2 regions of the Saccharopolyspora sp. NPDC000359 genome follow, and region 1 is predicted to be linked to the other one. Evidence: riboswitches for the same ligand, from Rfam matches in the RefSeq annotation. Region 1 holds a riboswitch; the other holds the start of a gene.
The links. Region 1 has a riboswitch for glycine ahead of gcvT (glycine cleavage system aminomethyltransferase GcvT). Riboswitches for the same ligand answer to the same signal wherever they lie in the genome.
Positions count from the first base shown of each region.

Region 2: linked by a shared signal. The riboswitch ahead of gcvH (glycine cleavage system protein GcvH) and the one ahead of gcvT (glycine cleavage system aminomethyltransferase GcvT) in region 1 are both predicted to bind glycine.

Region 1 covers NZ_JBEPDU010000042.1:9,900-13,098, forward strand. Annotated here, with positions in the region: gene ABT324_RS24585 (acyl-CoA dehydrogenase family protein) at 1-404, opposite strand, end outside; gene ABT324_RS24590 (TetR/AcrR family transcriptional regulator) at 506-1,144, shown strand; glycine riboswitch at 1,254-1,351, shown strand; glycine riboswitch at 1,352-1,451, shown strand; gene gcvT (glycine cleavage system aminomethyltransferase GcvT) at 1,569-2,672, shown strand; gene glyA (serine hydroxymethyltransferase) at 2,697-3,199, shown strand, end outside.
Region 2 covers NZ_JBEPDU010000001.1:65,916-69,114, reverse strand. Annotated here, with positions in the region: gene ABT324_RS00320 (L-serine ammonia-lyase) at 1-1,228, opposite strand, end outside; gene gcvH (glycine cleavage system protein GcvH) at 1,258-1,629, opposite strand; glycine riboswitch at 1,684-1,781, opposite strand; glycine riboswitch at 1,782-1,877, opposite strand; gene ABT324_RS00310 (PucR family transcriptional regulator) at 2,076-3,199, shown strand, end outside.

The DNA of each region.
Region 1 (3,199 bases):
CCGGCCCCCGGCTCGGTGATCGCGAAGCAGGACTTGCGGGTGCCCTCGATGGTCGGCAGCAGGTAGCGCTGCTTCTGCTCCTCGTTGGCGTGGTAAAGGATGTTGTCGGCGTAGCCGCCGAACCGGAACGGCACGTAGGTGCGGCCGAGCTCGATCTCGATCAGCGCCGACATCACCGACGACAGGCCCATGCCGCCGTACTCCTCGGGCGTCTGCACGCCCCAGAACCCGGCGTCCTTCGCCTTCTGCTGCAGCTCGTGCTGCTCGTCCTTGGTCAGGCCGCGCTCCCCGGCCCGCTCCCGCCGCAGCACCTCCGGTTCCAGCGGCACCAGCTCGCGCTGGACGAAGTTACGCACCCAGTCCCTGATGTCGCGCTCGGTGTCGGAGAGCGAGAAGTCGACCATCGCCGGATCCCTTCCTGCGGCCATCTAACTAACGTCGTTAGTTTTGTGGCAGCCTAAGACGGTCCCGGCGAACGCCGCAAGGGACCTGACGAGGAGAAGACGTGCCCAGACCGACCACTCCCCGGTTGTCACCGGAACGCATCCGCCGCGTCGGGCTGGAGATCATCGACGCCGACGGCCTGGAGGCGCTGTCCATGCGCCGCCTCGCGGAACGGCTCGGGGTGCGCGCGGCCTCGCTGTACAACCACGTCTCGACCAAGGAAGATTTGCTGCACGAGATCGCCGACGACGTGATGGCCGCGGTGGACGTCGCCGGTTTCGACCAGGACTGGACGAGGGGCCTGCGCACCTGGGCCCGCTCCTACCGCGCGGCCCTGGTCGCCCACCCGAACCTGGTGCCGTTCCTGGCCTACGGCCCGGCCCGCCGCGAGAACGCCCTGCGCCGGGCGGACGCGGTGCACGGCGGCCTGACCCGCGCGGGCTGGCCGCAGCGCTACGCCACCATGATCGGCGCCTCGACGAAGTACCTGGTGGTGGGCTCGGCGATGGGCTCGTTCAGCGGTGGCTTCCCGGACGACGCGGACCTCTACGACGACCGCTTCCCCCACCTGAACAGGGCCCACCTGCTGCGCGAGCACGCGGCGGAGATCGACGAGGCCAGCTTCGAACTGGCCCTCGAAGCCCTCATCGACGGCCTCCGCAAGCAGTACCAGGCCCTGGACACCACGCGAACGACCTGAACCTGTTCAGAAGTCCGGGCAAGCCTGCACGAGATCACTCGCCCGTCCGGTTGACGTGGGTCACCGGGGGTTCGTAGCGTCCAAGGCGCAGAACCGAATACAGCGCCTACGACGTCGTGCGGGAGAGACTCCGGCCCACCGGGACCGGGGCGCCGAAGGAGCAATACTCCCCAGCAAACTCTCAGGCACCGGCACCGCGCGGCACCAGGCGATCACGGAGAAAAGCAGGAGCACCCGCTTCTCGCCCACGGTGCAAGCCACCCCCGCGGGGTGGCGAAACTCTCAGGCCAATGACTCCGGGGAGACCGCCCGACCAGCGCAAGCCCGCGCAGGTCGGGGTCGAGGTGCCCCCGATAAGGTTGGGCGCAGTGAGCTGACCGGCCCTCGACTGCCGACCGGCGCCCACCAGGAGGAGTCCCACACCATGTCGTCGCCACGACGGACGCCCTTGCACCACGTCCACGAAGCGCTCGGAGCCACCTTCACCGAGTTCGCCGGCTGGCAGATGCCGCTGCGCTACTCCGGTGACACCGCGGAGCACAACGCGGTGCGCACCGCCGCGGGCCTGTTCGACCTGACCCACATGGGCGAGATCCGGATCAGCGGCCCGCAGGCCGCCGAGGCGCTCGACCACGCGCTGGTCGCCAACGCCTCCGCGATCACCCCCGGCCGCGCCCGCTACACCATGATCTGCAACCCGGCCGGTGGCGTGCTGGACGACCTGATCGTCTACCGCCTCGACGAGCAGGAGTTCCTGGTGGTGGCCAACGCCGCGAACGCCGCCGTGGTCTCCGCCGAGCTCGCCGACCGGGTCAGCGGCTTCGACGCCCAGCACGAGGACGTCTCCGACGACTACGCGCTGATCGCGGTGCAGGGCCCGAACGCGGTGGCGATTCTCGCGCCGCTGACCGACACCGACCTCTCCGGCGTCAAGTACTACGCGGGTTACCGGACGCAGGTCGCGGGCAAGGACGTGCTGCTGGCGCGCACCGGCTACACCGGCGAGGACGGCTTCGAGCTGTTCACCGCGCCGGGCGACGCCGAGGCCGTGTGGCAGGCGCTGACCGAGTCGGGCGCGCAGCACGGCCTGCAGCCCACCGGGCTGTCCTGCCGCGACACGCTGCGCCTGGAGGCCGGGATGCCGCTGTACGGCAACGAGCTCTCCGCCGACCTCACGCCGTACCACGCGAACCTCGGCCGGGTGGTCAAGCTCGACAAGCCCGGCGACTTCGTCGGCAAGGAAGCGCTGGCGGCTGCCGCGGAGAAGCCCACCGAGCGCACCCTGGTCGGGCTGAGCACCGACCAGCGCCGCGCGCCCCGCCACGGCTACCGGGTGCTGGACGCCGAGGGCTCCGAGATCGGCGTGGTGACCAGCGGCGCCCCGTCCCCGACCTTGGGCCACCCGATCGGACTGGCCTACGTGGACCGCGAGCACAGCGAACCCGGCACCCAGCTGCAGGTCGACATCCGCGGCAAGGCCGTCGCGGTGCAGGTCGTCGAGCTGCCGTTCTACCGCCGCAACGCCTGAGAGATGCACACAGGAGGCAACACCATGTCGACACCGGACCTGTTCAACGACAAGCTGGCCGCGGTGGACCCAGAGGTGGCGGCGGCCGTCGGCGCCGAGCTCAACCGCCAGCAGACCACGCTGGAGATGATCGCGTCGGAGAACTTCGCGCCGCAGGCCGTGCTGGAGGCGCAGGGCTCGGTGCTGACCAACAAGTACGCCGAGGGCTACCCGGGGCGCCGTTACTACGGCGGCTGCGAGCACGTCGACGTCGTCGAGCAGCTGGCCATCGACCGGATCAAGGAGCTGTTCGGCGCCTCGTTCGCCAACGTGCAGCCGCACTCGGGCGCGCAGGCCAACGCCGCGGCGATGTTCGCGCTGCTCAAGCCGGGTGACACCATCATGGGCCTGGACCTGGCCCACGGCGGTCACCTGACCCACGGGATGCGGATCAACTTCTCCGGCAAGCTCTACAACGTGGTGCCCTACCACGTGCGCGAGGACGACCACCGCGTCGACATGGACGAGGTCGCCCGGCTGGCGCGGGA
Region 2 (3,199 bases), on a different contig from region 1:
CGCCACGCAACGCCATCCGCGCCGCGGTGATCGCCTTGACCGAGGCCACCGCGTTGCGCTCGATGCACGGGATCTGCACCAAGCCGCCGATCGGGTCGCAGGTGAGCCCGAGGTTGTGCTCCATCGCGATCTCGGCGGCGTTCTCCACCTGGCGCGGCGTCCCGCCGAGAACCTCCGCCAGCCCGGCAGCGGCCATCGAGCACGCCGAGCCGACCTCGCCTTGGCACCCGACCTCGGCACCGGAGATCGAGGCGTTCTCCTTGAACAACACCCCGACCGCACCCGCCGCGAGCAGGAAACGCACCACACCGTCGTCGTCGGCACCGGGCACGAAGCGGGTGTAGTAGTGCAGCACCGCCGGGACGATGCCCGCCGCCCCGTTGGTCGGGGCGGTCACCACCCGGCCACCGGCCGCGTTCTCCTCGTTGACGGCCAGCGCGAACAGGGTGACCCACTCCAGCGGATCATCCTGACCGGTCAGCGACGCAGCCAGCTCCGCCGCGCGCCGCTTGACCTTCAGCCCGCCCGGCAGCTCGCCGGTGTTGCGGCAGCCGTTGTCCACGCACTCCCGCATCACCTGCCAGATCTCCAGCAGTTCCTTGCGGACCGCGTCCTCGCCGCGCCACGACAGCTCGTTGGCCAGCATGACACCGCTGATGGACAACCCGGACTCCGCCGTGCGCTCGAGGAGTTCCGCACCCGTGCGGAACGGCAACCGCACCTCGGTCTCGTCCGGCTTGATCCGGTCGGCGCCGGTCGCGTCCTCGTCGACGACGAAACCTCCGCCGACCGAGTAGTACTCGGCACTGTCCAGGACGACGTCCCCGGTGAACGCGGTGAACCGCATCCCGTTCGGGTGCACCGGCAGCGACCTGCGGCGGTGCATCACCAGGTCGCGGTCCACGCTGAACCGGATCTCGTGCGCACCGTCCAGCCGCAACCGGCCCGTCGTGCTGATCTCGGTGACCCGGTCCGCCACCGCGGCCGGATCGACGACCTCCGGGCTGTGGCCCTCCAGGCCCAGCAGCACCGCCTTCGGGCTGCCGTGCCCGTGCCCGGTCGCCCCCAACGAACCGAACAGCTCCGCCTTGATCCGCGTGACCTGCGGCAACCGGCCCGCGTCACGCAGTCGTCGCGCGAATCGCTTGGCCGCCCGCATCGGGCCCACGGTGTGCGAACTGGACGGTCCGATGCCCACTGAGAACAGGTCGAAGACACTGATCGCCATTGATCGCCTCCGCTGCTGCCCGGCTCCGGCTACTGCTCGATCAGTCCGGCGTACTGCTCTGCCGTGAGCACAGCACCGGTCGCGGTGGCGCGCACCTCCAGCAGCCAGCCCCCGCCGAACGGCTCCGCGTTGACCAGCGCGGGGTCGTCCACGACGGAGTCGTTGATCGCGACGACCTCACCGGTGACCGGCGCGAACAGGTCGCTGACGGACTTGGTGGACTCCAGCTCACCGCAGGTCTGACCGGCCTCGATCTGCTCGCCGACCTCGGGCAGCTGCACGAAGACGATGTCGCCCAGCGCCTCCGCGGCGTGCTGGGTGATGCCGATGCGGACCACGTCGTCGCGGTCCTCGATCCACTCGTGCTCTTCGGTGTAGCGCAGGTTCTCCGGCAGGGACATGGTGGGAGGCTCCAAAGCGGTCTGGAGGGCGCGGGTGCGCCCGGAATGTGCTGGGCCTCCCCCTCTGTTTCGGTACCTGAGAGCTTCGCCGCGGATCAGCGGCTTGCACCGTGGGTGGCGCGTCCACTGCGACGCGCGCTTTCCAGAGTTGCCTCGCCCGAACGGTCATGGGTGCCTGAGAGTTTTGTGGGGAGTCTTGCTCCTTCGGCGCCCCGCACCTGGTGCGAGGTCTCTCCCGCACGGGGTCGACGGCCGGTATGCGATTGTCTACGTGCTCAGCAACGATAAACGGGCCCGCTCTGGTGCCACAATGCCCACCCCCGGTCCGCGACCAGGCGGCGCTTCCGGCGAACCCGCTCAGCGTGGCCGCCCTCCCGCGCGCCGGGTCCCCTGGCTCGGGCATGACCTCCGGCGGGTGGCGAAGGACGAGTTTCAGGAGGCCGGTGATGCTGGACGTCCGGGCACTGGTCGACCGGGTTGGGCCGACCCTGCTGCGCGCGGTGGTCGTCCCGGAGTCGACCACGTGCGTCGGCGACGTCGTCATCGCCGAACCCGACCAGCACCCGGCGGTGGTCGACGGCGACCTGGTGCTGGGCGTGGCGGTCGCGGACCGCGAGCACGCGGCGGCACTGGTGCGCACCTGCGGCGACCTGGGTGCGGCGGCGGTGCTGTTGAAGCCGCCGGTCGCCGCCGACGAGCACATCACCGCGGCAGCCGAGGAGGCGGACGTCGCCCTGGTCGAGGTCCGGCCGGAGACCGCGTGGGCCCAGCTGGTCTGGTTGATCCGGGCGGCGCTGGCCCGGACCGACTTCGACGAGGCGGACGCGCGCAGCACCGGGGTCGGCGACCTGTTCCGGCTCGCCGACGCGGTGGCCGACGTGGTGGACGCCCCGGTCACCATCGAGGACGCGCACTCCCAGGTGCTCGCCTACTCGGCCCGGCAGGACCTCACCGACCCCGCGCGCGTCTCGACGATCATGGGCCGCAGGCAGCCCGACGACGTGCTCGCCAAGTTCCGGGCGCGCGGCACGTTCCGCAAGCTCAGCAAGGGCAGTTCGGCGATCTTCGTTCCCGCCCAGCAGGACGGCACGCTGCCCCGGCTGGTGGTGCCGATCAGGATGGGCGGTGAACTGCTCGGTTCGATGTGGGCGGTGGTGCCCGACCAGGTCTCCGACGAACGCGCGACGGCGTTCGCCGACACCGCTCCCCTGGTGGCGCTGCAGCTGCTCCGCTGGCGGGCCGTCGCGGACGCCGAGCGGCGGCACAGCGCGGAGCAGGTGCGGCTGCTGCTGGACGGCGGCGAGGGCTGGCGGGTCGCGGCCAACGAACTGGCGGTCCCGAACGAGCTGCACCGGGTGATCGCGATCGAGATGCCCGCTTCGGACGGGCCCGCCGAGGGGCACCGGCTGGCGCTGTGGGAGTGGATCACCCGCGGGATCGGGCGCCGACCGCTGGTCACCGAGATCGGTGCCATGCTCTACGCGGTGGTGCCGGACCGCGACCGCGGCGGCTGGCAGGAACTGCGCACCGCGCTCGCCTCGCACGACATGTCGCCGCGACCGCTGATCGC